DNA from 3 places in the Arthrobacter sp. CC3 genome. Region 2 is predicted to be linked to each of the others. Evidence: predicted binding sites of a transcription regulator. Region 2 holds the regulator's gene; each other region holds the start of a gene.

Region 1 (10,360 bases), on a different contig from region 2:
AGCCGACGCCCGCAGCGGCCGGACATGGATCATCTCCAACCCGGAGTCCCGCAACCGCCTGGGCGAACCGGTCGGCTACAAACTGCATGCCCAGGGCCAGCCCACGCTCCTGGCCGATCCGGAGTCCTCCATTGCCCGCCGGGCGGCGTTCGCCACCAAGGACCTGTGGGTCACCCGGTTCGCGGAGGACGAGCGGTACCCCACCGGCGATTTCGTGAACCAGCACTCCGGGGGAGCGGGCCTTCCGGCCTACGTCGCCCAGGACCGCGAGATTGACGGCCAGGACATCGTGGTGTGGCACACTTTCGGCCTGACCCACTTCCCCCGGATCGAGGACTGGCCCATCATGCCGGTGGACACGGTCGGCTTCAAGCTGCGTCCGGAAGGGTTCTTTGACCGCAGCCCCGTGCTGGACGTCCCGGCCAACCCGAACGCCGGGCCCGCCGCCGGCGGACACTGCCACGGCTAGGCAGGAGCCATGACCGCCCTCCGGGGATGGGGCCGGACCGCCGGCCCCATCCTCCACCCCCGCCCCGGTGCACACGTGCGCATCGTGGCCGCGGCGACGGCCGCGTCCAGCCTGGTGCACCTCTGGCTCGTGATGGGAAACCAGCACGGCCTGTGGCTGAACCTGCTGATGCTGGCCATGGTGGGGGTCTGCCTGCCGTGCGCCGTGCACATCTGGCGCGAGGGCCGGGTTGGGTCACTGCGCCAGGTCATGGCGTGCGCGCTGGCCATGACGGCGCTGCACGCTTACCTGTTGCTGGGGACAGCGTCCGGCGCCGGGTCACACGCCCACGGCCACGGAGTCTCCGGGGTGCCGGCTGATGCTGGCTCGTCCGCCGGCGGACTGCTCGCCGTCCTTGCCCTGGAACTTACGACGGCGCTGCTCGCCGCGACGCTGCTGGCCCGCCTCCGGCGCCGGTAAGGCGCCGTTGGCGGGCCGTTGGCGGGCCGCTAGCGGACCGAGTTGCCCAGTTCGCGCAGCGGGGTCCTGCTGGTCTCGCGGGCCCAGTAGGCACCGGCCACGGCCAGGAGCGAGGAGGCGGCCACGATCCAGGCGGCGGGGGCCCAGTTCGCCTTGTCTGCGCCGACGAGGGCGGTGCCGAGCAGCGGGGTGAAGCCGGCGCACAGGATGCCAACCTGCAGGCCGATGGCCATGCCGGAATAGCGGACCTTGACGTTGAACAGTTCCGAGAACCAGGCCGGGTAGATGGCGTTGGACATGGCGTAGGTGCCTGCGGTGATCAGGGTGCTGGTCAGGAAGATCATGGGGATGTTGCCCGTGGAAATCACGGAGAAGTAGACGAAGATCATCACGCCTGAACCCAGGACGCCGGTGATGAAGATCGGGCGGCGGCCGTACCTGTCGGAGAGCCAGGCCATGAACGGCTGGGATACGACGGCGATGATGTTGCCCGTGATGCTGACCCAGAGCATGGTGGAGGCCGGCACGCCCACGGAAACGGCGTAGGCCAGGCCGAAGGACTGCATAAACGTGTTCGTGACGGTTTCAAAGGACATCAGGGCCACCTGGAAGAACTGTGCCGGGTGGGTCTTGAACATCTTGGCGAAGGGCAGTTTCACCAGTTCGCCGTGATCGTGCTTTTCCTCGAAGACCTCTGGTTCCTCCAGTGAGCGGCGGACAAGGTACGCAACGATCAGCACCACCAGCGAGAGCCAGAACGGGATGCGCCAGCCCCAGGCCAGGCGGTCCGCTTCGCTCATGGCCGCCACGGGGAGGAACGCCAGCGAGGCCAGGACAATGCCGGCGGAGATGCCGCTCATGGCGAAGCTGGCGAAGAAGCCGCGGCGTCCTTCGGGGGCTTCCTCGGTGGACAGTGCCGAGGCGCCCGCGGTTTCGGCCCCGGCAGAGAGGCCCTGCATGAGGCGCAGGAGAACCAGCAGGGCGGGAGCCCAGTAGCCGGCGGTGTTGAAATCGGGCAGCACGCCGATGAGGAACGTGGCCGAACCCATCAGGACCAGCGTCAGCACCAGGGTGTTCTTGCGGCCGATCTTGTCACCCAGGTGCCCGAAGACCACTGCGCCGAAAGGCCGTGCCACATACGCCACGCCGAAGGTGGCGAACGAGGCGATCAGGGCGACCGTGGGGTCGCCCGACGGGAAGAAGATCTTGGAAAAGACCAGCGACGCCGCAGTGGCGTAGATGAAGAAGTCGTAGTACTCAAGGGCGCCGCCGAGGAACGCGGCCAGGGCTGCCTTCTTGGCCCTCTTGAGCTGGCGCTGCTCGGCTCCGATGCCGGCGCCTGTGGCTGTGTTGGTCATGATGCTGGTCCCTCCGCGTTGAAAGACTGTTTGAATTTCTTATTTGTGCGCATTCCGAACAGCTGTGCGGTATGCGATTATGGAATAGAGTACCGCAGAGTGAGGTGCCTCACAACACTTTCCTGACCGGGCAACCCGACTGCGTCTTTCACATGAGAGGGTCACTATGGAGAACCGAACGCCCGCACACCGTTTGTTCCTTATCGGCTCGGCTGCTTCAAGCGCCATGTCGCCCGGGCTGTGGGGCCCGGTCTTCGAGGAGCTCGGGAGCAGCTGGACGTACGAGGCATGGGACGTGCCTGCCGGACAGGACATGTCCGGCGTCCGTGCCGCGATGCTGGAGGCCGACGTCGTGGCCGCCAATGTGACGATGCCCCACAAGCAGTGGGCCGCCGGAACTGCTGACTCCGTCACCGAACCGGTCCGGCTCAGCGGAGCCTCCAACCTCCTGGTCCGGGACGGCCGGAGGCTGAATGCGCACAATACTGACATCACCGCCGTCGTCGAACTCCTGGGTGGCCGGCACCAGCGGCACGCCCTGATGCTCGGGGCCGGCGGCGCCGCACGGGCAACGCTGGTGGCGCTCGCGGGGCTGGCTGACCGGGTCACAGTGACGGACAAGGACCCGGGGGCATCGCAGCAGCTGGTGGACCTTGCCACCAGCCTGGGCATAAAAGCCACCGCCGTGTCCTGGGCCGAATCCCGGGACCACGCGCCCGGCGCATCCCTGATCGTTAACGCGACGCCCCTCGGCAAGGGCGCTGATGATGAACCGGCCTGGGGGCAGGCACGGCTCTCCCCGGATGCCTTTGTCTATGACTTCGTCTACGCGGGCCACACCACCGCAACCATCGCCAGCGCCAAGGCGCAGGGGCTGGCGTGCGCCGACGGGTGGGACCACCTTCGGGCGCAGGCGGCGGCCATGATCCCCATTCTTGGCCTGGCGCCGGAGACCGGACAGCTCCTGGGCCGGACACTGACGCATATCCGGGCGGACGGCTGACCGATCCGGGGAAATGACGGAGCTGGCCGGGGGTTGGACCCTGCTGTTTGCGCGGTCGTGCGGCGGTTAGGGGCCGGATATGATCGAAACAAGCCTGCGGCCATGCGTCTGCGGGCGCCGGATGTGAGCTTCAGGAAGGGCAAACGATTCCATGGCGGAACAACCCGCATACTTCGTGAAGTCGGTGGAGAAGGCCTTCGACGTACTGCGTGCCTTCGCTCCGGACGAACCCCGCCTGACGGTGTCCCAGGTCGCCGCGAAATCGGACATGACCAGGGCCTCGGCCCGGAGGTTCCTGATGACGCTCACCGACCTTGGCTATCTTCGCGCCGAGGGGTCCCACTTCGAGCTGACCCCCCGCTCGCTGGACATCGGGCAGTCCTTCCTGGCAAACCTTGCGCTCCCCAGAATCGCCGAGCCGCACTTGAAGTCGCTGGCCGCGGAGCTGAACGAGACAACGTCCCTGTGCATCCTCGACGGCACCGACGTGGTGTATGTCGCGTGCGTTCCGTCGCCCCGCCTCCTGAGCGTCTCCATCAGCGTGGGCACCAGGTTCCCGGCCTGGGCCACGTCCATGGGGCGCGTGCTGCTGGGGGCGTTGTCCGAGACCGAGCTGAAGACCTACTACGACTCCGTCCAGCTGCAGCGGTTCACCGAGCGCTCGATCGGCACGCTCGAACAGCTCCAGGCCGAAGTGGAACAAGCCAGGACCAGGGGGTGGTCCATGGTCTCCCAGGAACTGGAGGAAGGCCTGCGCGGTGTGGCCGTCCCGGTCTGGCGCGGCCACGAGGTCGTTGCCGCGGTCAACGTGTCACTGCAGACCCACCGGGCTCCGGCGGAAGCCATCGAAAAGACCGTGGTCCCGTTCCTGCAGGACGCCGCACAACAGATCGGCCATGACTACGGCGGGCGCGCCACGGCTCCGACCACCACCGCACCATCCGGGGCTGCAGCCGGGGGAGTGCGGTGATCACCCGGTCCGACGTCGACCAAGCCGCCGCCAGGATTGCCGGGCTGGTGCGCCGCACACCCGTAATCGAAGCGGATCCGGACAGCTTCCCCGGGACGGTCTGGCTGAAGTGCGAGTTCATGCAGCACACCGGCACCTTCAAGGCCCGGGGCGCATTCAACCGCGTGCTGGCCTGCCGCGAGCGTGGCGAACTCAAGGAGGACGTCGGCATTGTGGTGGCTTCGGGCGGCAACGCCGGTCTGGCCAACGCCTACGCCGCAGCCCAGGCGGGAGTGCCCGCCGCCGTGTTTGTCCCGGAGACCGCTCCCGCCATGAAGGTGAAGAAACTCCGGGAATCCGGCGCCACGGTGATCCAGCGCGGCGCCGAATATGCCGTGGCCTACGACGCCGCCATCGCCTACGCGGCCGAGACCGGAGCCGTATACTGCCACGCCTACGACCAGCCGGAAATCGCTGCCGGTGCCGGCACCGTCGGTTCGGAGCTGCTGGAACAGCTGGGCGGAGTGGACACCGTACTGGTGGCCGTGGGCGGCGGAGGCCTGATGGCCGGGATTGCAGCCGCCGTCGAAGGCCTGGCCAGGGTGGTGGGAGTGGAACCCGCAACCGCCCCCACCCTGCACGCCGCGCTGACGGCAGGTGAGCCGGTGGACGTTGCGGTTTCCGGGATTGCCGCGGACTCGCTGGGAGCGCGCCGGATCGGCCGGATCGGTTTTGACGTCGCGGTGCGGACCGGCGTGGCGTGCGTGCTGGTGTCCGACGACGAGATTATCGCCGCGCGCTCGCGGCTGTGGGCCGACTACCGGATGGTGGTGGAGCATGGTGCGGCGGCGGCGTTTGCCGCACTGACCTCCGGGGCCTACGTCCCGGCTGAAGGCGAACGCGTGGCCGTGATCCTGTGCGGCGCGAACACGGACCCGTCCACGCTCTGACGGCCTGGCGGTCAGATCGCTGCGCGGCCGCCGGGCCGGGCGGCGATCCGTTTCGGCTCCTTGCGGTCGCGGCGGGCATAGACGCGGGACCGCTCGCTGGACAGGGCGAGGATCAGCAGGATGTCCAGGGTGAGGCCGGGGAGGTTGGTCTGCAGCGTGATGCCCGGGCCCCCGTGAGCAACGTCAATGACCTGCAGGCCGATCGCGGCGGTGCTCACGGCCATGGCGAGCGTGCGGGCCCAGTTCCGCCCCAGGAACACGAACCCGGCCAGCAGCAGTTCCGCGAGGGCAGAGAGGACAAGCACTGCCGCCCCGGCGTAGAGCACCAGCTGAGATTGGCCCTCGCTCAGGTGCTCGGCGGGGAAGAGCAGCACGGACAGGGCCAGTGCCGCCGCGGCGAGTGCCCGGCCGGCCACGAGGGCGGCTCCGATGATGGTGGGCGCAGGGCGCCTGTTCCGGCTGTCGCTCGGGAGCCGCGGAACGGCGACGCCTGGCACCGGCGTTGCCCGCAGGTCAACGATGGGAAGGTCGCCGTCGGTGGCAATTTCATCGCCTCCGCCGTTGCGGGTGTGGTAGCCGGTGGAGAAATCCCGGATCACCCGGACGTCGGCCGCGGGCTCGGCGGCGGAAATGGACGCGACAATGTGGTCCCGCTCATCGTCCGTGTGTTCGTCGATCTTGTGCGTGATCTGGAGGGTAAACAGCGAGAAGCCGACGCTTCGGTCGTACGTGCCCGCGGCCAGCCAGTCCGCAGCCACGCCGCCGGGAAGCAGCCAGCCGGGCGGGCACCGCCAGAAGCGGACGTGGTGGCGCTTGCCCGGGGTTCCGTCCACTTCCTGCTGGTAGGCGAAGTCCTGCTGCCGGCCGAAGAGGAACAGCGGACTGACCGGCGCCTCAAGGTAGCTGCGGCGCAGGAGGGTGGAGGTGATGATCCTCCAACTGCTGGCCAGGGTTACGTCGTCCGCTATGGTCCAGCCGGCCCGACGCATGACGTGGTGGAGCTGGGCTTCGGAACCGAGCAGGGCCACGTTCACCGGATCGCCGAGCAGGCCGTCGCTGGTGCGGGCGCGCCCGATGAAGTAGTCGGGCACATAGACGCGGGTCAGGATCGAGTGGAGCCTGGGCAGGACGAGGTAGGCGAGCATGGCCCAGAAGACAAACGTGAACCAGAGCTGGCCCCAGCCCCACTGGAAGCTGAGCTCAAGGAGAAGATAGGTCAACCAGGCGGCGGCGACACCACCGACCAGGAAGAAGATCCTGTCCCATGCCGTATCGAGTGCCGTGCGGGCAACGCCCGCGACGGGAGCCCTCACCACAGGCCTGGTCATGGGCAAAATAATACTGGAGACGGTTGCCGGATCCGTGGGCACAGCGGCCCGGGCTGATATGCATGGTAATCCCCCCGTAAAACGTGTGGTCAGTCCAGCGGAAGCGTGACCGTGACGCAGGTGCCCTCGCCGGGAGCACTGTCTACTGTTGCGGTTCCGCCGGCCTCATGGACTGCGATGGACATCAGGAACAGTCCGAATCCCTGCGGGCGGTTGCCCGTGCGGTCATTGCGGTCGAAGCCTGCCCCGTTGTCAGCCACCGTCAGCCGGATGCCGTGATGCACGGCCGCGAGCCGGACGGTCAGTTCGGTGGCGCCGGCGAATTTGAGCGCATTGCTCAGGGCCTCCTGGGCGGCGTGGTACGGCAGCCCGGCAGTACCGGACGGTATCTCGACGCCGTGGTGCGGTGTCTCCCACCGGACCGTGGTTCCCTGTTCCCGCAACGGGGCGGCGAGCCGGTCGATGCAGCCGGCGAGCCCCAGGGCGCGAAAATCCACCGGTGCCTGATCGGTGATGACGCCGTGGATCGCGGCGACCTCATTGGCAGCTTGAGCCTTTTTCATGGCCGTTCCTGCTTCCTTGCAGCCTGTGACGCTTCCTTCTCACGGGTGCTGGGTTCCCGCCTGGATGTATGACTCAAGGGTGGACCGGCGGAATCATGAATGACGCGACTTTGACGCAATTTTGGCTCAAGTTCCCGGAGATTCCGGAGGCGAACTCAAGAGATGCGCAAGATTTGATTCGACGGCAATACGTGCTGTCCCGCCGTGTGTAGGCTCATCATCAACCCCATATGTCCAGTTAGTGGAAATACCCATCCGCGGGCTCCCTGCCGACGAATATGGGGGTGACTGGCTGAACACTATGGGGGCATAGATGGAAGAACGCGGCATTGCCGTTGTAGTAGAGGACGACGACGACGTCAGGAATTCCCTGCGGGAAGTGCTGTCGCAATCAGGGTTCGCCGTCCACGCGACAGCCTCCGGACTCGAAGGTGTTGAGGCGGTCCGCCGGTACAACCCGGTGGTGGTCACCATGGACCTCGGGCTTCCCGACTTTGACGGCCTCGAAGCCTCCCGCCGCATCCGCACGTTCAGCGACGCCTACCTTGTCATTGTGACGGGCCGGGTGGATGAAGCCGACGCGATCATGGGCTTCGAAGCAGGGGCGGATGACTTCCTGACCAAGCCCTTCCGTCCGCGCGAGCTTCGGGCCAGGATCGCGGCCATGCTGCGACGGCCGCGGCGGGCCGCGCACCCGCCGGCGGGACCGGCCGGTGACGGGCGGCGAGCGCAGAGCGCTCCGGCCGAGGCCGTGCCCTCTTCCGTCCCGGCTGTGGCGGCACTCCGGCAGGGTGACCCTGCCGATGCGGACCTCGCCGATTTCGAGCACAACGGCCTCACGCTCCGCGAGGGAACCAGGACCGCCGAGTTCGAGGGGCTGCGGATTGAGCTGACCCGGACCCAGTTCGACCTTCTCCTGGTGCTGCTGGAAAACGGACGCCTGGTGCAGTCCAAGGCCGATCTGGTCCGCCGGCTGAGGAACGAACCCTATGACACCGGCTCCTACGTGAGCACCGCCGAGGAGCGCACGGTGGAAGTCCACATGGGAAACCTGCGGAAACGGCTGGGAGACGACTCGCGCGCGCCCCGGTGGGTCGAAACCGTGCGGGGAATTGGCTACCGGCTGGCGCCGCCGGTGGCTGCCGAATGAGCTGACGGGCGCCTATCCTTAAGCTTGGCGGAGGGAAGCACCGTGACCCCCAAGCAACTGGTGTTCGTAGTGGCTGCCACCGTGGGCGTCCTGGCCCTGGTGCTGATCTCGATCGACTGGCAGCCGGCGGCCCTGCAGGATCCTGCCCGGACGCTGGGTGTCCTCAACGCCCAGGGGGTCATCCGCTGGGGCGAGAACCCGGGCCGGGCTCCATTCTCGGTCTTTGAACTTTCCCTCTTCGTCGCCGTCGGGCTGGCCTTCGTCCTGGCCGGCGTGACCGCCTGGCAGACCCGGCCCAACCGGAATCCCGGCCTGCTGCTGGTGGTGGCCGGACTGCTGTGGCTGGCGGCCGGCGTGCGGCGGTCCAGTGATCCGGTCCTCTTTACGGTGGGAGTGGGGCTGACCCTGATGTACCAGCCTCCGCTGCTGCAGCTGGCCCTCAGCTTCCCCTCCGGGGTCCTGCGCTCGCGGGCGGAACGGGCGGCCGTTGTCTTCTTCTTCGCCGCCTGGGCGGTGATTGCGGTGGCGAGCTGGGCGTTCTTCGATCCCCGGCTGCACGTCACCGCGGGGGAGTCCACGTCCAAGAACCTGTTCCTCCTGCGGGACAGCCCGGAGCTCACCAGTGCCATCGGCGACGTTGCCCGCATTCTCCAGGTGGGCATCGGCCTGGCAATTGTGGCCGTGCTCGTGGCCCGCTGGCAGTCCGGCTCAGCCGCCTACCGGGCGGCCTTCCTGCCGTTGTGGCTGGCAGTGATCATCAAGACAGCGTCCACCGTCTGGGTGTCCCTTGCCGTGGTCCAGCTGACCGGATCACTGTCCAACGAGGCACTGCTGTGGCAGTACCCGGCGACGGCGATCGTCCCGCTCGCTGTGCTGCTGGGGCTGTGGCGCTACCGGTTCGCCCGCGGCGCGCTCAGCGAGCTGCTGGTGGAGATCGGTGCGGCGCCGGTGAGCGACCGGCTGATCCGCGCCCTCCGCAGGTCGGTCCGGGACCCCACGCTCAGCCTGTGGCGGTGGTCGCCGGCGCTGGCCGGATTCGTGGACGACGACGGCGTGCCCCGCGCCGTCCCGGAGGACGGATCCGGACGGGCGGCGATGGTGCTGGAGCGCAACGGCACGCCGGTCGGGGCCCTGGTTTTCGACGAAGCGCTCCGGGACCAGCCCCAGCTGCTGGCGGCCGTGCAGAGCGCCACGTCTCTGGCCCTGGACAACCAGAACATGGAACAGCAGCTGCGGGACCAGCTGATCGAGGTCCGCCGCTCCCGGGAACGGATAGTCACCGCCGGGGACGCCCGGCGTCGTGAACTCGAACGGGACCTCCACGACGGTGCGCAGCAGCGGCTGGTGGGCGTATCCATGGACCTTGCCAGGGCACGGCGTGCCGCGAGCCCCGAGGAGATGAAGGTCCTGGTGGCGCAGGCCAGCGACGAGCTCGCCGTTGCACTGGCGGAACTGCGTGAGCTGGCCCGGGGTGTCTACCCGCCGTCGCTGCGGGAAAGAGGGCTGGGCGGTTCGCTCACGGCATTGGCGGAGCGGTCCCCGCTGCCCATCGAGCTGGACGTTGACCTGCCGCAAAGGCCTCCGCCGCCCGTGGAACTCGCCGCCTATTTTATCTGCGCCGAGGCCGTCACCAATGCCGCCAAGCACGCCCGGGCCTCGAACCTGCAGATCGGCGTCAAAGGAACGGCGGAGGGACTCAGCCTGCACGTGACGGATAACGGGATCGGCGGGGCAAGTCCCGGTGCCGACGGCGGCCTGCTGGGGCTGGCCGACCGGGCCGCGGCCCTGGGCGGCTCCCTGACGGTCACCAGCCCGGCCGGCCGCGGAACAACCGTGGCCGCAACCCTGCCGTTCTCGGCCGACCCGACGGAGGACCTCCCATGACACTGCGCGTCGCCATCGCGGACGACTCGGCGCTGCTCCGCCGCGGCCTTGCCGCGCTGCTCAGCTCCGAAGGGCTGGAGGTGGTCTGCGAGGCCGCGGACGCCCAGGAGCTGCTGGGATGTATCGCAGCGCAGCAGCCTGACGTTGCCATCGTGGACATCCGCATGCCGCCCACCTTCACCACCGAAGGCATCCAGGCCGCCACGGCGATCCGCCGCGACCAGCCGGGGACGGGGGTCCTGCTGCT
Region 2 (10,360 bases):
TCGGCCTTGCCGCCGAGGACAATGCCGAGGAGCTCAAGGACTTGGATGAGGCCCGCAAGCTGATCACCGCCCTGGCCGGACTCGTGACTGCTGCCGCTCCGGAAATTGGTTCCCAGCACGCCGGTCCGTTGCGCGACGGACTGCGCTCCCTGCAGCTGGCCTTCCGCGAAGAGTCCATCATTCCTGACGCGCCGGGCAAGGGTCCGGGGGAAAAGTACACCGGCCCGGTCAACTAGGAGCCAATCCAGGCTTTCAACCGGCATATCGACGGCGGCGTGCGGACCAACGGGGTCTGCCCGCCGCCGTCGTCGTTTGAGGCCCGAAGATTGCGCCGTTCCCGCATCAGGCCGGTGGCCGCGATCCTGTAGTTGGATCAGGCGGGATCCCGCCCCGCTCTAGGCGATCAGGGTGCGCCGGCGGCGGTGGCGCAGCAGCGCCAGGCCGAACAGGCAGAGGACAACACCCGCAGCTCCTACCGAGACAAATCCGGCGGACGGTCCGATTCCGTCAATGAAGACACCGGCCAGCGGTGCGCCGAGGGCCACTCCGGCGGTCAGTGCAGACCCGTACCAGCCCATGGCCTCTCCGCGGCGGCCCTCCTCCACGAGCTCGGCCACTTTTTCCGAGGCAGAGGAAAGGACCGGCGCGCACAGCAACCCGGGCAGCAGCGACAGCAGGCACAGGGTCAGCGTGTCCCGGGCGAAGCCCATCGGGATGGTGAGGGCGGCCATGCCGAGCAACAGGATGATCGGGGAAACCGGCCGGTGCATGGCGCCGTAGAGGAGCCCGCCGACAACGGATGCCGCGCACCAGAAGACGAAGACCAGGCCGATCTCGGCCTGGTGCCCGCCGGTCTCCAGAGCGGCAACAATGCCCACGTCGGTGCCGCTCAGGACCATTCCTGCCCCGGCGGCCACGGCGAAGACCGCCGCCACCGCGGCGGTGAACCAGGCAAAGTTGTGTGCCACCCTGTGCCGCAGGCCCGAGCGGCGGAGTTCACCGGCCGCCACGGGAGCAAGTTCGGCAGCAGCCCCCTGCAGGTGCGCCGGAGCCGCGGCGACGACGGCCACTTCCGCGCCTTCCTGCTGGTCCGTTTCGTACTCGGCATCCGCCACCGCGCTGCGCGTGGGAGGGTTGAACCACATCAGGAACAGGCCGGCCACGGATGTGCACACACCCAACACCGTCAGTCCTGCCACCGAATATCCGGCAGTGGCCACGATGGCGCCGGCCGCGGGGCCGAGCATAAAAACCAGCTCCGTGGCGATCGCATCCAGCGCGAAGGCGGTCCGCCGTTGCTCGCCGCTTGCCAGCACGCCCAGGGACTGGCGCACCACGCTGAAGATGGGCAGCGTGAGGAGTCCCCCGACGAAGACCAGCGCCAGCAGCCACTCGTACGAGACGTGCGGAACCACGGACCAGATGACGGTCTCGGAGACGACGGAAGGAATCAGTGCTTTGCGCAGGCCGACGGTGTCCACCCGGCGGCCGCGCCAGGGGGCCCCGACGGCGATGCCGATGGTCATGACCGCTGCTGCGGCACCGGCAGCGGCATACCCCTCGCCCAGGGTGAGGACGATGTGCAGGGTCAGCAGTACCCCGGCCGCTGAATGCGGTATGCGGGCTATCATTCCGACGGTCAGCAGCCACCTGATGGGCCTGACTGCAAGAAGCTCCTTGTAGAGAGCGAAATTCACGGGTTACGTCCTTCATCCTGCGGACGGCAGGACCGGGATGTGACCCTCCTGCCGTCAGCTACCCTGCTGCGCGCTGCAACTTTACCTCTATCGAATCAACCCGCTCGGCGAAGACCGCATTCCGGGACCACTCGGTGTTGAGTCCGGCCACTACTGCCTGGACGCCCGCCGCATCCAGTCCGTCTGCCAGGTAAAGCACGACACGCAGCTCCGGTCCGGGACCGCCGCCGGGGACAACCGCACCGCCGGCTGTTGACGACGCGACACCGCCGCCCGGCTCGAGTTCCACGCGCCTTACCGGCGGATAGCCGGCCGTTGCATCCGCCATGGCGCGCGCAAGTTCCGGATCTGCGTAGGACGGAAGCCACTCCTGCTGCTGGGCGAGTGCCCAGACGGCCGGCCGGCGGACAACGAACGTGTATTCGGAACCGGGGTCCAGCACGAGGAGTTCGGCGCCTTCGGCCACGGCGGACAGTGCTGCCCTGGCGGCATACACCGCCACCGGTCGGGCTTGCGGGTGCCACGCTTCCAACGCCGCTGCCGACGTGAAGACGGGAAGGGCGGTCCGCCCGTCCGGTGCTTTCAGCGTTACGAGCGCCATGTCCGCCTGCTTGTCCCCGTGAAGCGTATGGTCGTGCGTCCCGTGGTCGCTCTCTTCGGCCAGCTGGGCAACGATCGGAACAAACACCCGGGCAGTGGCCAGGGACGCAACCACCGCAGCCTCACTGCCGGCAGCGGAGCGCAGGGCGTCAACAGCGGCGAGGTAACCGGCATCGGCCGTGCCGTCGTCGTCCTCGAAGTTGTGGATCTTCGCATCCTCGCCGGCCAGGCTTCGGCCGGCCCAGGGCTGGCCGGCGGAATCCGTGGCCCCGCCTGAGCCGGCAAGCGCAGCGGCGATGTGGCCGGGCAACTGCCGGGGGGCCGGGGGGCGCTGTTCCGCTGGAGGTCGCTGATCCATGGTGGTTGCCGGCCTAGCGGCGGCCTGCTACGTCAAGCGCTTCCGGCAGCGTGAAGGCACCGGCGTACAGGGCCTTGCCCACGATGGCACCTTCAACGCCCAGCGGGACGAGGGAGCGCAGCACTTTGAGGTCTTCCAGGCTCGAGATGCCGCCGGAGGCCACCACCGGCTTGCCGGTCTTCTCCACCATCTGGCGGAGCAGCTCAACGTTGGGGCCCTGCAGGGTGCCGTCCTTGGTGACGTCCGTGACCACGTAGCGGGCGCAGCCGGCTTCCTCGAGGCGTGCCAGCACGTCCCACAGGTCGCCGCCTTCCTTGGTCCAGCCGCGGCCCGCCAGTGTTGTTCCGCGCACGTCGAGGCCGACGGCGATCTTGTCACCGAAGCGGTCGATGGCCCGTGCAGTCCACTCCGGGTTTTCCAGGGCCGCCGTGCCCAGGTTCACCCGGGCGACGCCGAGGTCCAGGGCTTTTTCGAGTGATTCGTCGTCGCGCAGGCCGCCGGACAGTTCAACGTTGATGTCCAGCCGCCCCACCACTTCGCGGAGCAGTTCGGCATTGGATCCGCGGCCAAAGGCTGCATCCAGGTCCACCAGGTGCACCCACTCGGCGCCCTGTTCCTGCCAGTTGAGCGCAGCTTCCAGCGGCGTGCCGTAGCTCGTCTCGCTGCCGGCCTCGCCCTGGACCAGGCGGACCGCCTGGCCGTTCACGACGTCGACGGCGGGCAGCAGTTCCAGGACGGGCAGCGGCGTTTCGGTGGTCATCTTCAGGTCCTCAGGTTGTAGTGAAGCTGTGGTGAACAGGTAGGGGTGCGGGCCCGGCTAGTTGGCCGGCAGGGTAAGAAGGTATGCGGCCAGCAGCGACATTCCGGCCAGAACGTAGAAAACGACCTGGGTCCAGAGCGGCTTGTGCTGCTGCCTGAAGGACAGCGCCCCGCCAACCAGCAGGCCGGCGAGGCCCATCAGGACTATTGACCACATCTAGGCGGCCGGTCCGCTGCTCGCGGCGGCGGCTTCCGTGGCGGCCGCCTTGCCGTGGCGCAGGCTGTTGACCCAGTTTCGAAGCAACCGTGCTCCGGCGTCGCCGGACTTTTCGGGGTGGAACTGGGTGGCGCACAGCGGCCCGTTCTCCACGGCTGCGATGAACGGTGCGCCGTGCTCGGACCAGGTGACAAGCGGTGCCGCCATGCGCGGCTGGATGACGTCGAAGTCCCAGTGCTGCACACCGTAGGAGTGGACGAAGTAGAAGCGCTCGTTTTCCACGCCCTCGAAGAGCCGGGATCCTTCCGGAACCTTCACGGTATTCCAGCCCATGTGGGGCACAACCTCGGCGGGAAGCAGTTCCACTTTTCCGGGCCACTCCCCCATGCCCTCGGCTTCGGTGCCGTGCTCGACGCCGGCCTCGAACAGCACCTGGAGTCCCACGCAGATGCCGAGGACGGGACGGCCGCCGGCGACACGCCGGCCGATCATCCGGATGGCGTCCACTGCCTTGAGCTCGCGCATGACCGTTTCGAAGGCTCCGACGCCGGGGACCAGCAGTCCGTCGGCATTCAGGACGTCCTCGGGCTTGGCGCTGAGGATGACCTCGGCGCCCGCACGCTCCAGCGCACGGACGGCCGAGCGGACGTTGCCGGAGCCGTAGTCCAGGACTGTGACGGTGGGTTTGCCCTCGGGTGACGCCGGCTTGGCGTTTCCGGCCGGATCCAGGATTGCCCCGTCCTGGAGGATCGGCCCGGTCACAGCGCACCCTTGGTGGAGGGGATGCCCTCCACGCGGGGGTCCGGCTCCACGGCGGCGCGCAGGGCACGCGCGAAGGCCTTGAACTGGGCTTCCACGATGTGGTGGGGGTCCCGGCCTGCGATGACGTTCATGTGCAGGCAGATACCGGCGTGCAGGGTGATCGCCTCGAAGACGTGACGGGTCAGCGAACCGGTGAAGTGGCCGCCGATCAGGTGGTATTCCTGCCCGGCGGGCTCACCGCCGTGCACCAGGTAGGGCCGCCCCGAGACATCGACGACGGCATGGGCCAGGGCTTCGTCCAGGGGTACGGTGGCTTCGCCGAAACGGCGGATCCCGGCCTTGTTGCCCAGCGCGGTGCGAAGCACTTCGCCAAACGTGATGGCGACGTCCTCCACCGTGTGGTGGACGTCGATGTGGATGTCACCGGTCGCCTTGACGGTCATGTCGATGAGCGAGTGCTTGCACAGTGCGGTCAGCATGTGGTCGTAGAACGGAACCGAGGTGCTGATGTCCGAGATGCCCGTGCCATCAAGGTTGATCTCGACGAGCACGGATGATTCGCTCGTGGAACGCTCCATGCGGGCGGTCCGGGCCTCGGCAGCAATGGATCCGGTGGTGCTCATGTGTTGTGTCCTTTGGATGTAAGGAGAAATACCGTCTGTGTGCAAGTCTGCGGAACCGGCTCCCTGGGAAACCGGGGTCTGACTCAAGTTTAGGCCGGGACGCTGGGCTGCCCGGCCAGGATCAGTTCCAGGGCTTCGAGGAAGGCTGTGGTTTCCGTCTCAGTGCCTGCCGTGACGCGCAGGTGGCCGGGGATTCCGACATCCCGGATCAGGACGCCGGCGTCCAGCAGTCCCTGCCAGACGCGGTGGGGATCCTCGAGCCCGCCGAAGAAGACGTAGTTCGAGTCGGAAGCGGCAGGCTTGAGTCCCATCCGGGTCAGCTCCGTGACGATCCGGTCGCGCTGCCGCTTGATGTCCTCGACGTCGGCCATGAGGGCTTCGCGGTGTGTCAGGGCTGCCAGGCCGGTCGCCTGCGTGATGGCGGACAGGTGGTACGGCAGCCGAACGAGCCGCAGTGCGTCCGTAACCTCGGGGGCGGCCGCCATGTAGCCGAGCCTTGCACCGGCCAAGGCAAAGGCCTTGCTCATGGTGCGTGACACGATCAGGCGCTCACGGCCCGGCAGGAGGGTGAGGGCGCTGGGCGTACCGTCGTGCGCAAACTCGTGGTAGGCCTCATCGACGATTACGACCGTCTGGCTGGCCTCGCCCGCGGCATAAACGGCTTCCACCACGTCCAGCCCCAGGCCTGTGCCGGTGGGGTTGTTCGGTGAACATAGGAAAACGATGTTGGGCTGGAGCTCCCGGACCTGACGGGCAGCCGACTCAGCGCTGAGGCCGTAATCGTCCGCACGCTGGCCGACGATGTAGCCCGTGTCGGTGCCGCTGGCCAGCAGGGGGTACATGGAATACGTGGGCGGGAATCCGAGGGCGGTACGTCCCGGCCCGCCAAAGGCCTGCAGGATCTGCTGCAGCACTTCATTGGACCCGTTGGCGGCCCAGATGTTCTCAGCGCCCAGTCCGTGGCCCAGGTACTCCGCCAGGCGCTCACGCAGTTCGGTGAACTCCCGGTCCGGGTAGCGGTTCAGTCCCGCCGCGGCAGCGGTCACGGCCTCGGAGATGGCGGCGAGCACATCGGCCGGAACGCCATGGGTGTTTTCGTTGACGTTGAGCAGGATGGGAACATCCAGCTGCGGCGCACCGTACGGGCTCAGGCCCCGAAGGTTGGTCCGGAGGGGAAGTCGGTTCAGTCGCTCTAGCTGGTCAGTCACTTCAACAGTTTAAGTGAGGGTGGCCGGGCCGCCGAAACTGTGACGCCATCTCCCGGTCTCAAGCAGGTCGTGACGGGCTGGATTGAGTCCCGGCGCCCTAGTTTGAAGGGACAAAGAACTGCTGCCCCGGCATGACCCTGCCGCCGTCGAGGTTGTTCAGCTGGACGACGTCGGCCACGACGTCCCGCGGGTCACGTTCGGGCGCCACGGACCCGGCGATCTCCCAGAGGGACTGCCCCGGCTGAACCGTCACCGACACAGTGGGAGTCAGGGAAAGCTCGGATGCGGAATCCGCGGCCTTCGCCGGCGAGTTCAGGAAGCCGGCCAGCGAGATCAGGAGCACGGACAGCAGGATCAGTGGAATCCCGACCAGGACAATGCGCCCGCGGCGGGTCAGCCGGAGGGGCGGCTGCGAGGACCTGGTCTTCGCAGCCTTAACGACCGGGCGTTCCTCCCAGTTGAAGCCCAGCATGGGAGATTCCGGGCCGTGGTGTCCCAAACCCTGCTTGGCCGAACCATCATGACGCGAACCGTGAATAGCGCTTGTAACTGACATGAACTTAGCCCTCCTGGACCTGACTGTGCTGCCCGCTGTGTTCCTGAAGCCGGCGACCGCCCATTCCGGTTCGAACATAGAACCGAAGGAGCTTTGCGACTAGAACACATATTCGAACTTTACTGGTTCTGTTCTAGCACTTATTAACGAACATTGTCGAGACTCACTAGAACAAATGTTTGAAAAACCTGTGGGGCTGGCCTACGTTTGAGCTACAGAACAACCACTTCTGCAGTTGATCAGCAGGGTCTGACATTTCAGGCCGGAAGTTCCCGGCACCTGCAGCGATGGAGGCCGGGGAGAACGGAAAGGCGTTGGCGAACATGGCAGCACAAGCCACCGGCGGCAGGGCTACGCAGCGGAGCCAGCAGTCATCAGCGAAGCCGAAGGGCCTCACAGTACGTCAGAAGAAAATTCTGGAAACGATCCAGCGCTCCGTCAACGACAACGGCTACCCGCCGTCAATGCGTGAAATCGGCGACACCGTGGGGCTGGCCAGCCTCTCCAGCGTCACCCACCAGCTCTCGCAGCTTGAGAAGCTGGGCTACCTCCGCCGCGACCCCAAGCGGCCGCGTGCCATGGAAGTCCTGATGCCGTTGACCCTGGACGAGGGTACGGCCAAAATCACCGGCGTGGAGAAGCCTGCCCGGCTGCGTACCGTCGGCGGCCTGTCTGTTTCCGAACTGGCCACGGCAACGGATACGGCCATGGTCCCCCTGGTCGGGCGGATCGCTGCCGGCGGCCCGATCCTGGCTGACCAGGTCGTCGAGGACCTGATGCCGCTGCCACGGCAACTGGTGGGCCACGGGGAGCTTTTTATGCTGAAGGTGTCCGGCGATTCCATGATCGACGCGGCGATCTGCGACGGCGACTGGGTTGTGGTGCGCCGGCAGAGCGACGCCGCCAACGGCGACATTGTTGCCGCCCTCCTCGATGATGAGGCCACGGTCAAGACGTTCCGCCAGCGGGACGGCCACACCTGGCTGCTGCCCCAGAACACGCAGTACGAACCCATCCTGGGCGATCACGCCACCATCATGGGCAAGGTCGTTTCGGTCCTTCGCTCGCTGTAGCAGCGCACTCCGTCAGGCGGAAGCGGCCTCTGCCGGAGCCTGTGCAAGCCGGCTCAGCGCCGCAACCGCGATGGCCGGATCAGTGGTGGGCCAGAACGGTGGCAGGGCAGCCCGCAGGAAGCCCCCGTAACGCTCCGTGGACAGCCTGGAGTCCAGGACGGCCACAACACCTTTGTCGCCCGTGGAGCGGATCAGCCGGCCGGCTCCCTGGGCCAGCCGGATCGCGGCGTGGGTGGCCGATACCGACATGAAGCCGTTGCCGCCCGCCTGGGCCACGGCCCGGGAGCGTGCCGTCATGAGCGGGTCATCCGGCCGCGGGAACGGAATCCGGTCGATGACCACCAGCCGGCATGACCCGCCGGGGACGTCAACACCCTGCCACAGGGACATGGTGCCGAAAAGGCAGGTGTCCGGTTCGTCGGCGAACTGCCGCACGAGTGCGGTCATGGTCGATTCGCCCTGGCACAGGATGCTGACATCCAGCCGCGGGCGCATGGCTTCTGCCGCTTCTTCGGCGGCCCGCCGCGACGAAAAGAGGCACAGTGCCCCGCCGCCCGAGGCCCGGATCAGTTTCTCCAGCTCATCCAGCGCTTCAGGGGATGTCCCCCGGCCGGGCTTCGGCAGATGGCTGGCCACGTAGAGGATTCCCTGCTTGGGATAGTCAAAGGGGGACCCGACGTCCACTCCGGTCCAGCTGGGTGCGCCCTGTCCCACGAGCCCGAGCCCGCCGGCGGCGGGTTCGAAGGCCGATCCTATGGCCAGGGTGGCCGAGGTCAGGATCACCGTATGGCCCGCAAAGAGCCCGTCACGGAGCTTTCCAGCCACACTCAGCGGTGCAATGTTGATCAGGGCCGGCGCCGCATCGTCCGGCTGGGAGTAGCCCTGCTGCGGGTCAAAGGTGCTGTTTCGCGAAAACCAGACCACTTCGCGGTTTTCCCTCGCGGCAATCAGGCGTTCGCAGAGCTCAAGGATGACCATCAGGCGCGACCGGGCGAGCTGGCGTCCGCCGTCGGCCGTGTTGGCGCTGTCCCCCTTGGAGTCGGACAGGGCGGCGCGGCAGGCTTCCCGCAACTGGTCCACGCAGTCGAGTTGTTCATCATTGAGGCCGTTGGGCAGCAGGCCGCTGGGGACTCCGGCGATGGCCAGTTCAAGGTTGGCGGCAGCGTTGTTGAGCGCATCCACCGTGATCCCGGTGTTCTTGCGGGCGCCGGAGGCGGCGGCGTGGACCATGGCCACGGACAACTGGCCGGAGACTGCCCCCGTCACCCGGTCCTGGAGCTCGTGCGCCTCGTCCACCACCACGACGTCGTACTCCGGCAGCACGGCCAGGCCCTCGAAGGCGCTGACGGCCAGCATGGCATGGTTGGTGACCACAACGTCGGCCTCGGCTGCGTCATGCCGGGCAAGTTCGCTGAAGCACTCGGCAGCCATGGGACATTTCTGCGCTCCCAGGCATTCCATCGACGTAACGGACACCTGCCGCCAGGCACGGTCCGTCACACCGGGCATCAGTTCGTCCCGGTCCCCCGTGGCGGTCTTCTCCGCCCATTCGCGGAGCCTGACTACTTCCTTGCCCAGCTGCGAGGCCGGACCGCCCAGGGAGGCGGCGAAGTGCGGGACGCTGGTGTCCTCCCCCAGTGAGAAGAGCTGACCCTCCGACGGCTCTTCGGAGGGGAACCCGCCGTCGAGCTTGTGCCGGCAGACGTAATTGGCCCTGCCCTTGACGAGGGCTACCTTGACGGGGCGCTCCAGGGCTGGGGTGATGGTTTCCAGCAGCCGCGGAAGGTCCCTGCCCACGATCTGGGTCTGCAGGGCCAGGGTGGCGGTGGACACCAGGGTGGGTTTGTCGCTGACCTGTGAATGGGCGATCAGCGGAATCAGGTACGCGAGTGACTTTCCGGTGCCGGTTCCGGCCTGGACCAGCAGGTGGTCGCCGCTGTCGATAGCGCGTGCCACCTGCCGGGCCATCTCGTGCTGGCCGTCGCGGCTCTGTCCGCCCATGCCGGACACCGCCCGGTCGAGCAGTTCGATGACGAACTGCTCGCCGGCGGAGCCGCTGGTTTCTCCGGCCCCGGGATCAGACATTGCTGATGAAGGATTCCAGTTCAGCGGCGAGCCCTTCGCGCACCATGACCAGGGCGCGGGTGCCCTGCTCTTCATGGTCCAGTCGAAGGATTTCGGCGTCCGTTTCGTGGAGCTTGCTGATCAGGTCACCGCGGTTGTACGGGATCAGCAGTTCCATCTTGACGCTGGGCCGCGGAATGGATTCGCTGATCGCCTTCAGGAGCTCAGCGATGCCCTGCCCGGTGCGCGCGGACACCACCACGTGGCGGGGTTCGCGCTGCTTCAGGCGTTCCACCACGAACGGGTCCGCGGCGTCGGCCTTGTTCAGCACGATGATCTCGGGCACTTTGCGGGCGTCCACTTCGCTGAACACTGCCCGGACCGCCGCGATCTGGCCCTCCGGATCGGGATGCGAGACGTCCACCACGTGCAGGATGAGGTCC
Region 3 (10,360 bases), on a different contig from region 2:
CGGAACCCGGCGAAGCGCGATCAGCGCCACGGCTCCGACCGGAAGGTTGACCAGGAAGATCAGCCGCCAGTCTACGAGAGAGAGCATCCCGCCGAGCACGGGCCCGGAGATCGACGCAAGCGCACCACCCATCGCCCACATGCCGACGGCGCGTGCGCGCTTCGCCGGGTCGGGGAACGCCTCACCGATCAGCGCCATGGATGCGGGCAGCATCACCGCGGCTGCCATTCCCTGCAGAATCCGGGCCAATATAAGCACAGCGACTGTGGGCGCCAGCCCGCACGCGAGCGACGTGATGACAAAGGCCGCCATGCCGAAGGCATAGGCGCGCCGCGCCCCGATCCGGTCAGAGAACGCTCCGGCAGATAGGAGGCAGGACGCAAACAGCAGCGTGTAACCGTCAACGATCCATTGCAGCCCGGTGAGGGTGGCGCCGAGGTCGAGGCTGATTTCGCGGAGGGCAACGTTGACTACAACGGCGTCGAGGGTGATCACGAAGAAGCCGGTTACGGCGGCGAAGAGTGCGGCCCGCGAATGGCGTAGTCCCGGCGCAGCAGCGACCGTGGTTGTGGAGTTCACAGAAGATTCCTTCTCAAGGGGCGGCGTGGGTAGCTGAGGTTCGTCAGTACCAGGCTGGTCCCTGGTTGACGTACGGGGCCTCCAACGTCTGGACTTCCTCATCGCTGAGTTCCAGGGACAGGGCGTCGACCGCTTCCTGGAGGTGGTGCGGCTTGGTCGCGCCGACGATGGGCGCCGAGACGATCGGGTTGCGCAGCACCCATGCCAGGGCGATTTGTGCCATGCTCACGCCACGGGCGCCGGCCAGGCTCTGTACTGCGTTGATGACGGGCTCGTCGTGTTCGCTGTCGAATGACTGGACCACCTTGTCAGTGATGGAGCGGGTGCTCTGTTCGCCCACTGGCCGTGCGAGGCGGCCTTTGCCGTTGGGTGAGTACGGCACCAGGCCGACGCCCATGTCTGCGCACATGGCCATGAGTTCGCGTTCGTCCTGGCGGCGGAGCAGGTTGTACTGGTTCTGCATGGACACGAACCTGGTCCAGCCGCCAAGGTCGGCCGCGTGTTGGAGCTTTGCGAACTGCCACGCGTACATCGAGGAGGCGCCGATGTATCGGACTTTGCCGGCCTTGATGACGTCGTGGAGGACCTCCATGGTTTCCTCGACCGGGGTGCCGTCGTCGAAACGGTGGATCTGGTACAGGTCGATATAGTCCGTGCCGAGGCGGGTGAGCGAGGCATCGAGCTGTTCAAGGATGGCTTTGCGGGACAGGCCCTCACCACCTGGCCCGTCGTGCATTTTGCCGCGCACTTTGGTGGCCAGAACGATGTCTTCGCGCCGCGAATACTCAGTGATTGCCCGCCCGACGAATTCCTCGGAGGTGCCGGCCTGGTACACGTTGGCAGTGTCCCAGAACGTGATACCCAGTTCGGCGGCCTGACGGAAGAACGGCCCTGCGGTGTCTTCGGTCAGCGCCCAGGAATGTGCGTTCGGTGCGGTGGGGTCCCCGTAGCTCATGCAGCCAAGCGCAAGCCGGCTGATTTTCAGGCCTGTGTTACCCAGTCGGTTGTATTCCATCGCAGGGGTTCCTTCTCTAGGGGTCTTCAAGGTGTGTCAGTTGCGGGGGGAGATGAGTACGGTCGCGGAGCGTGGACCGGTGCGCAACATCGGTGGCAGGTAGGGGTTGTTGGTGCCGTATTTCGCGCGGTACGCGGTGTCCACCTCACCGAGGACGTCATCGGCGGCGGGTGTGAAACGGACTTTGTGATCGGTGCCTGCGATCCGGATCCGGCCGGCCTTCTGCCTCATTGCCGAGCGGTACCAGCGGGAATTCTGCCCGTTGTAAGCGCGTACGTAGAGCTGTCCTGCAACGACAACGGACCAAATCCAGGTGGGCGTGCCGTAGGTGATGCCGTCCTCACGGAACGGTGAGATGTGCAGGTCATCGGCCGCAGCCATCGATGAAAGTTCAATGTCGTTCCAGGCGGTCATGGGTGGTTCTCCGTCTGTCGTTTGTTCCGGGCGCACCGAGGACTTGGTGAAGGGCGTTTTCCGGGGTTCGTCTGTTCCACGTTACGAGAGTCCAAAGGGGCGAAACAGGACCTGTCAGACCATGTCTCAGCAGGTCCTTCCGCACGGCATGCAGGTACGGCATTGTCGATAGGGCGGAGCGTTTCTGGCTCCCGACTCAACCCTTGTGAAGGAAACCACCGAACGAATGACAACGTCTATCACCTCGACAGCGCCAACACGCCAACGGTTGCCCATCATCGTGCCACTGCTCGCGCTTGGCACGTTCCTGATGATCACCACCGAATACCTCGTTGCAGGGCTCCTCCAGGAGCTGGCCGACGACCTTCAGGTGGGCCTGGCCCAGGTTGGTCTCCTGATCACGGCCTTCGCGATCGGCATGATCATCGGATCGCCGGTCATGGCCTTGGCCACCCTTCGCCTACCGCGGCGCGCCACGCTCGTCCTCGCCCTTCTTGTTTTCGCGGCCGGGCACATCATCGCAGCATTCAGCAGCGACTTCGCGATTGTTCTCATGGCCCGCGTGGTCACCGCGTTGGCAGCCGGTGCGTTCTGGTCCGTCGCCGCCGCTGTTGCCACCCACGCGGCCGGGCCGGCCAATAGCTCACGCGCCCTCGGCGTCATGATGAGCGGGGTAGGTCTGGCGACCGTCGCCGGCGTCCCGCTCGGTGCCTTTGCCGGCCAACTCCTTGGCTGGCGCGGAACCTTCTGGGCACTGGCAGTCCTCGCCGTCCTGGCGGCACCGGTCATCGCACGCTTCACTCCCGCAGATGCCGGCCGCGGCGCTCCGTCCATTCGCGCCGAGCTTCGCGCGATCACGAGCCGCCGCATGGCCCTCCTCGTCATCGCCACCGTTCTTGCCACCGGCGGCTACATGACAGTCTTCAGCTACCTCTCCCCGCTCGCGACCGGCCGCGCCGGGATACCGCCCTGGGCTGTCCCCCTGCTGTTCGTGGTGTTCGGACTCGGCGCCATCATCGGCACCAACCTCGCCGGACGCTTCGCCGATAAGCGTCCGGTCACGACGTTCATCACCGCCACAGCGGGAACGGTCGTCCTGATGGCGTTGCTCGTGCCGCTATCCACGAATGCAGTGGCAACCTTCTTACTCATGTTCCTGCTCGGCAGCGCAGGCATGGGAATTCCGCCCGTCGGCACCGGCCTTGCCGTCCGCTTCGCCCCTGCAGCGCCCACAGTCGCAGCCGCCATTGCGGTGTCTGCATTCAACGGCGGAACCGCGATCGGCACCTGGCTCGGCGCAGCGGCCCTGGAATCGACGCTGGGTGTCATCGGACCACTGACCGTCGCGATCACTATGGCTGCAGTCGGCCTCCTTACGCTTCTGGCCATTGCTGCAACGCGAATGACCCAGCCCTCAGAACTTGACGGTTGAGCAGCCCTGCCTGCACGTCGTCGAGTAGCACCGGAGTGACATTGATGGCGTAGGCCAAAGCCGTCAGCGATCCGTGGCGGTTGCCGCGAGGCTGGAAACAGACCGAAAAGGCGCTTTTCCGTCAGTAGATCTTCGGCCCAGGTTATCCATGCGACAAGACTTGAAGGTTTGCAAGGAGCCGGAGTGGCGGTTTCACCAACCAGCTACAGTATCAGTCCACGAGGTTGCCGAGTTCGCGGAGCGGAGTCTTGCTGGTTTCGCGGGCCCACACGGCCCCTGCCACGGCGAGCAATGAGGATGCCGCGACAATCCATGCGGCGGGTCCCCAGTTGGCTTTGTCCGCGCCGACGAGGGCGGTACCCAACAGCGGGGTGAAGCCGGCGCAGAGGATGCCGATCTGCAGGCCGATAGCCATGCCGGAGTAGCGGACCTTGACGTTGAACAGTTCCGAGAACCACGCGGGGTACACAGAGTTGGAGGCCGCGTAGGTGCCCGCCGTGATCAGAGTGCTTGCCAGGAAGATCATAGGAATGTTGCCTGTGGAGATGACCGAGAAGTACACGAAGATCATCAGGCCCGAACCAAGGACGCCGGTGATGAAGACGGTGCGTCGGCCGAACTTGTCCGAGAGGCGGGCGAAGAGCGGCTGGCTGACGATGGCGATCACGTTGCCGAGGATGCTGACCCACAGCATGGTGGCCGCGTTGACTCCGACGGAGACAGCGTACGCCAGACCGAACGACTGCATAAAGGTGTTGGTCACAACCTGGAAGGACATCAGAGCTACCTGGAAGAACTGAGCCGGGTGGGTCCTGAACATCTGGGCGAAGGGTAGTTTCACCGTCTCGCCTTTGTCGTGCTTCTCCTCGAAGACCTCAGGTTCCTCCAGTGATCGGCGTACCAGGAAGGCGGCCACGAGAACCAGGATCGAGAGCCAGAACGGGATGCGCCAGCCCCAGGCGAGCCGGTCCGCCTCGTTCATGGCGGCCACGGGCAGGAAGGCCAGCGAGGCCAACACGATGCCGAACGAAATGCCGCTCATCGCAAAGCTGGCAAAGAATCCGCGGCGTCCTGCGGGCGCTTCTTCCATGGTCAGCGCCGACGCGCCGGCCGTTTCGGCTCCCGCGGAGAGGCCCTGCATGAGACGCAGGAGCACCAGCATGGCAGGGGCGAAGTAGCCGGCGGTGTTGAAATCCGGGAGGACACCGATGAGGAAGGTGGCCGCGCCCATCAGGACCAGTGTCAGGACGAGTGTTGTCTTGCGGCCCATTTTGTCGCCGAGGTGGCCAAATAGGACCGCACCGAAGGGCCGTGCCACGTAGGCGACGCCGAAAGTGGCGAAGGACGCCAGGAGGGCCACTGTCGGGTCCCCTGAGGGAAAGAAGATTTTGGAGAAGATCAGTGATGCCGCGGTGGCATAGATGAAGAAGTCGTAGTATTCCAGGGCGCCTCCCAGGAACGCGGCAAGGGCAGCCTTTTTGGCCCTCTTGAGCCGGCGCTCCTCGTCGACGACGAGCGGGCTCTTTACGAGATTGGTCATGGTGCTGGTCCTTCCGCACTGAAAGACGGTGGGGGTGTTTGAATAAATGATTTGTGCGGATACCGAACAGCTGTGCGATATGCGACTATGTAAGAGCATAGCGCAGCGTGAACTGGCTCACAAGCGCTGATTGCCCCAACCGGTCTTCAGGAAAGGCGGAATCATGGACGAAAACGTAGACGGCACCAGACTGTTCCTCATAGGGTCCGAAGCCTCAGGGGCTATGTCCCCCGGGTTGTGGAACCCGGTGCTGGAACAGCTCGGCACTCAGTGGCGGTATGAGGCGTGGGACGTACCAGCAGCTTTTCCGATGGCAGGTGTCCGTGCCCGGCTTCTGGAATCGGACGTTGTGGCCGCTAATGTCACGATGCCGCACAAGCAGTGGGCCGCCGGGACTGCGGATATCACATCGGAGCAGGTCCGCCTGAGCGGCGCCTCGAACCTGCTCATCCACATCGGCGGCAGGTTGACGGCGCATAACACTGACATCACCGCCGTCGGCGAACTGGTCGGTCGGCGCCACCAGCGGCATGTCGTGATGCTCGGTGCCGGCGGCGCCGCCAGGGCGGCACTGGTCGCGCTGCAGAACCAGGCCGAGCGAGTTACCATCTCCGACCGGGACCCGGCGGCGGCCAGTCAACTCCTGGCTTTGGCCAGGGCCTTGGGTCTTTCTGCCGAATCCGCAACGTGGACCGATGCCCAGCACCAGGCCTTGCAGGCATCCCTCATCGTGAACGCAACGCCGGTGGGAAAGAAGCCCGACGACGGGCCAGTCTGGGGCCGAGGGCGGCTAGCCGATGACGCATTCATATACGACTATGTCTACGCAGGACACGTCACCGCCAGCATCAGGGCTGCGAGGGAGCAGGGCCTGGCGTGCGCGGATGGCTGGGACCATCTGCGAGCCCAGGCGGCCGCGATGATCCCGCTCCTAAGCCTGACACCGGGGGCGGACGCGCTACTGAAAACCAGGCTCAAGCTCCTACAGAGCCAGAGCCAGAGTTGAGCTTGCGGGCTGTACGGCGAAAACGTCGACCTCAGCGCTTAGCTTGATCGTAGGCGGCATAACGCGTTGGACATGCGTGCCGCTTGACCCCCTTTGGCCCCGTCCCTCAACTGCAAAGCCAGAGATGCAGAGGCCCGACGGAGAGGACCCATTTGCCCCGGCGGCATCCAGACAAGGCTCGATGGGTTCATCTGGCGAGGTTTTGCCCACTGAATCTCGCTAGCAGGCCTTTTGTGTAGGCGTCGCATTTCTGACTGCCTGTGAGACGTGCTGAGAGTGTTCAGCTGGAAGAACTCTCGGCGGAAGAGCAGAGTGGGAACTGCTGTTGCATCAAGAGGCTGGCAAAGGACTGTCGCAACGTCGAACTGCTAGAGCTTTCCGGCGAAAGCGAACGAAAGCCCGACGTCTCGCTTAACAGCAAAATCATCGAAACGCTCCGGGAGTTGGGCCCCGGCTTCTTCTTCGTCGGCAAGCAGGATCACTTCGAAGTCGATGCCGACGACCACGGCATCTTTTGCCTGCGGCTCTGCAATCTCCGCGGGCCGCTTTTCACCCAGGGTCACCGCAGCAGGGGACCCGGGAATCACGGTTGGGTTTACTTGTAGAAGCGGGCCAGGAATTCGGCCACGACGGCGGGGCGTTCCTGGCCTTCGATCTCGATGGTGTTGGACACCTTGATCTGGGCGCCCCCCTTGACTTCGGTGACCTCGGCGATGGTGGCCTGCATGCGGATCCGCGAGCCCACCTTCACCGGTGAGGTGAAGCGGACCTTGTCCAGGCCGTAGTTCACCTTGGTGGTGACGCCGTCGACGTCGAACAGCTCGCCCCAGAACGGGATGATGAGCGAGAGCGTGAGGAAGCCGTGGGCGATCGGGGCGCCGAACGGGCCGTCCTTGGCGCGTTGGCTCGATGCTGCTGCCGCGGTAGACGAATTCGGCGTTGATCTGGCTGGACTGGGTCGCGTTCAGCGGCAGTGTCAGTCCGTCCTTGGGATTGCCGTCGTACGGGGAGACGGTTGTGTCTCCGACGAGGAGTCCGTCGCGGATGGTCATTCCGCGTTCGGCCAGTGCGCAGGTCAGGGCTGCGATGGTTGCTGCGTACGGTTGGGGCTGACCGGGTTTCTGGGTTTCGGAGGTGTAGACGGCGAAGAGCACGCTGGCGGCGCTGGTGTCGTGGGCGAGGTAGTCGGCGACTGTGCGTGCGTAGCTGAGTCCGCCCTCGCGGTGGGGGAGGTCGACTCTGAGGGTGGCGCCGATGCGGTTGGCGTCCAGGGTGATGCAGACGAGGCTTTCCTGCGGCCAGAAGCCGAGGGTGTGTCCGACGAAACTGAGGACGTCGGCTGGGGTTTTGATGGTGAGCGGTTCCATGGTCCTTCTCCTTCAGCGGCTGGCGGGCACCGGGTGTGTCTGTCAGATTTGTGCGTCGTTCTGATACATGGAGTCACCGCTGGGTTGGAGGGTCCGGAGGGCAACTTGGGGAACCGGGAACGGTCCAAAGTTCCGCGAGGAAATAAGCGACGCAGGAGCGCCTAGCGAAACTTTGGATGGTGACCGGCGCGTAGCGCCCTGGTTGCATGGAGGACCCGCCCAGCGATGATGGGGAGCAGAATGACAAACAGCGAAGTTGCTTCTGGTGGTTCATAGGCGCGGGGGAGTGGGGCGGCATGACGCCTCCGTCCAGTTAGCGGAACCCAGAAGGTGGGATGCAAAATTGCCATCTCCAGCGCGGGCTGCAACTTTGAGGCCGACGTTGCGTTGTTCCACGATCCGTTCGAGCGCTTCAATTCGGGACCTCGCCGATGATCACCTTTTTCAGGCCGCTTTGCCGCGTGGCCCTCAGAACAGGTCCAGCGGTGCCAACACTTTGACGTGCATCATTTCACCCTAAGCGTTGATTTAATAAAATATAAAAGCTATGGTCGTCTCATACCCGGGAAGTGCCCGGTGTCACACGGAGGCCCTAATGGACGACTCAACGACGAGCACATCTATCCCGCCAAGCGCGCTGGCAATAGATCCCGATTTGTCTGTCTCGACTCCGCGGCAGCAGCGGAGAGTTCTGCTGTCGAGCCTGGTCGGGGCTTTGATCGAGTGGTACGACTTTTACCTGTTTGGAATCGCGTCCGCGATGGTGTTTAACGTCCTGTTCTTCCCGCAGTTCGATCCGCTGGTGGGTACGCTGCTGGCCTTCATCACCCTTGCTGTTGGGTTCTTCGCACGGCCCCTTGGTGGAGCCATTTGGGGCCATTACGGCGACAAGGTTGGACGCAAGCAAATGCTTGTTTTGTCCATCCTGGCTATGGGTGTCTGCACCACGGCCATGGGATTGCTTCCCACCTACGCCCAAATTGGGGTCGCGGCGCCGATCCTGCTGCTAATCCTTCGACTTGTCCAGGGCATTGCCGCCGGGGGCGAGTGGGGTGGAGCGGTTCTGATGGCCATGGAGCACTCGCCCAAGCGCCGAGGATTCTCCAGCAGCTTTCCTCAGATGGGCCTGACTGGCGGAATCCTCGTTGCTAATGGTGTGTTCGCTCTGGTCGCCGGGATGATGCCCGAGGAGCAGCTGCTGGCCTGGGGATGGCGGATTCCCTTCCTGCTTTCGGCTGTGTTGGTCATGATCGGTTTGTGGATCCGTCTCGGTGTGAGTGAAAGTCCGGTCTTCCTTGCCGAACAGAAGAAACAAGCGCAGGCGCCCTCCCAGAGGAAGGCGCCGCTAGTAGAGGTGTTCAAGCACCCCCGGACGCTGATCGTCACCATTCTGCTGGTTATGGGGCCCTTCGCAGTCAGTGCCGTATATCTGACGTTCGCCGCTTCCTATGGCCTGCAGGTCGGCTTCTCCCGCTCGGACCTGCTGACAGCTTCCATCGTTGCGGCTGCCTTGGGTGTGGTCGGACAGCCGATCTTCGCCACGTGGTCCGACTACATCGGGCGCAAGAAGGTCGTGGGCCTGGGTCTCATCCTGCAGGCCGTAACGGGTGTAGTTTTCTTCGCCCAAGTGAACGCCGGAAGCGTCGCAGGACTCTATTGGTCCATATCCCTCATTTCCATCGCACACGCCATTTGCTATGCGCCGTTGGCGGCATGGCTGGGCGAACTTTTCCCCACCCATCTTCGTTACACCGGCTCCTCAATGGGCTATCAGATCGCAGGCACCCTGGGCGGCGGCCTGACTCCCGCCGTCTGCACCTGGCTGCTGATCACCGGCGGCGGGGCGCCCCATTCCGAGCTGGTCGTCATCTTCACTGCAGCCGTCAGCCTGCTGTCACTCGTGGGCGTGCTGATGGCCAAGGAAACCTACAAAGCAAAGCTCTAGGGATTCCGTCCATAGCGAGAGTCCAAGAAGGAAAACAATGACTATCACAGACCTGAGCGTCTCCAAGGTGCCCACTGGATCCAAACTCGGTGTAATCGACGTCGATTTCCATCCGATGCCCCTGCCCACAGACCCGCAGGTGGCGGTTCATCTCCCGCAGCAATGGAAGGAGTACATCAGCCGCTATGGTCTGGGTGCCATGGGCGGCGGTGTCTACCCCTCGCAGCGTGAGTTCACCCACCGGCTCGACGCCGTTGATGACAACGGACGGGTTGGCCTTGATCCATACCTGGCGGTCGAGCAAGTACTTGACCCGTTCGATATGACGGCTGCTGTTCTGACGTGTCCGCAGACTTACATCATCACCAACGGTGGAGCGAACATGCCTCACAAGCTGGCTACCAGCCTGTACCGCGCCTACAACAACGCGCTGGCCGAAACCTGGTGCGCAGCGGACGACCGGTTCAGGGCTTCAGTCACGGTGGCCCGTGACCTTCCCGGCGGGGAGCGGGAGATCCAGCGCTGCAAGGAGGGAGAATTCGGAGACAAGTTCGTGCAGGTGCTGATGTCTCCTTCCGGCCAGGACCCCCTTGGGAAGCGCAGGTACTGGCCGATCTTCGAGGCATGCGAAAACTACGACATCCCGTTGTCCTTCCACGTTCCCGGCATGGGGCGGCAGCCCACTGGCGCCGGGCGCCAGAACTTCTATGCGGAAACCCATGCGGCCTTTGGGGTCCTGCCGCTTGCACTGGTTCCGAGCCTCATTTTCGAGGGCGTCTTCGACCGCTTCCCGAAACTAAAGATCGCGGTCCTGGAAATGGGATGGGACTGGGTCGCCCCCTACAGTTGGCGCCTCGACGCAACCTGGGAGAAGCTTCGCCATGAACTGCCCCATCTGCAGCGCAAACCCTCGGAGTACCTCAAGGAACATTTCTGGTTCAGCACCCAGCCCTTGGAGGAACCCGAACGTCCTGACATGCTCGAAGGTGTATTCGGCATGTTCGAAGACTCCGGGTTCGCTGACAGGCTGATGTTCTCCTCGGACTATCCCCACTGGGACTA

What was found. The regulator LexA, encoded in region 2, represses DNA repair genes until DNA is damaged. The targets are predictions, from matches to a motif close to TCGAACANNTGTTCGA.
Region 1: PV761_RS12355 (shikimate dehydrogenase) is a predicted target of LexA. The motif match lies at 2,341-2,356, and genes of this name have one in related genera.
Region 3: PV761_RS06265 (shikimate dehydrogenase) is a predicted target of LexA. The motif match lies at 5,043-5,058, and genes of this name have one in related genera.

Annotation. Positions count from the first base shown of each region.
Region 1 covers NZ_JARCCY010000018.1:3,352-13,711, forward strand. Annotated here, with positions in the region: gene PV761_RS12340 (primary-amine oxidase) at 1-469, shown strand, start outside; gene PV761_RS12345 (hypothetical protein) at 479-928, shown strand; gene PV761_RS12350 (MFS transporter) at 958-2,286, opposite strand; gene PV761_RS12355 (shikimate dehydrogenase) at 2,453-3,289, shown strand; gene PV761_RS12360 (IclR family transcriptional regulator C-terminal domain-containing protein) at 3,441-4,259, shown strand; gene PV761_RS12365 (threonine/serine dehydratase) at 4,256-5,188, shown strand; gene PV761_RS12370 (LssY C-terminal domain-containing protein) at 5,200-6,516, opposite strand; gene PV761_RS12375 (ATP-binding protein) at 6,606-7,079, opposite strand; gene PV761_RS12380 (response regulator transcription factor) at 7,393-8,229, shown strand; gene PV761_RS12385 (histidine kinase) at 8,272-10,113, shown strand; gene PV761_RS12390 (response regulator transcription factor) at 10,110-10,360, shown strand, end outside.
Region 2 covers NZ_JARCCY010000024.1:19,081-29,440, reverse strand. Annotated here, with positions in the region: gene PV761_RS15000 (DUF1844 domain-containing protein) at 1-236, shown strand, start outside; gene PV761_RS14995 (MFS transporter) at 396-1,697, opposite strand; gene PV761_RS14990 (SseB family protein) at 1,756-2,655, opposite strand; gene priA (bifunctional 1-(5-phosphoribosyl)-5-((5-phosphoribosylamino)methylideneamino)imidazole-4-carboxamide isomerase/phosphoribosylanthranilate isomerase PriA) at 2,669-3,415, opposite strand; gene PV761_RS14980 (hypothetical protein) at 3,473-3,631, opposite strand; gene hisH (imidazole glycerol phosphate synthase subunit HisH) at 3,632-4,393, opposite strand; gene hisB (imidazoleglycerol-phosphate dehydratase HisB) at 4,390-5,016, opposite strand; gene PV761_RS14965 (histidinol-phosphate transaminase) at 5,106-6,224, opposite strand; gene PV761_RS14960 (LysM peptidoglycan-binding domain-containing protein) at 6,322-6,696, opposite strand; gene lexA (transcriptional repressor LexA) at 7,104-7,853, shown strand; gene PV761_RS14950 (ATP-dependent DNA helicase) at 7,866-9,938, opposite strand; gene hflX (GTPase HflX) at 9,931-10,360, opposite strand, start outside.
Region 3 covers NZ_JARCCY010000007.1:171,565-181,924, forward strand. Annotated here, with positions in the region: gene PV761_RS06240 (MFS transporter) at 1-579, opposite strand, end outside; gene PV761_RS06245 (aldo/keto reductase) at 623-1,594, opposite strand; gene PV761_RS06250 (DUF2255 family protein) at 1,631-2,008, opposite strand; gene PV761_RS06255 (MFS transporter) at 2,235-3,440, shown strand; gene PV761_RS06260 (MFS transporter) at 3,652-4,980, opposite strand; gene PV761_RS06265 (shikimate dehydrogenase) at 5,144-5,986, shown strand; gene PV761_RS06270 (hypothetical protein) at 6,355-6,549, opposite strand; partial or broken gene PV761_RS06275 (MaoC family dehydratase) at 6,582-6,890, opposite strand; gene PV761_RS06280 (MFS transporter) at 7,949-9,298, shown strand; gene PV761_RS06285 (amidohydrolase family protein) at 9,336-10,360, shown strand, end outside.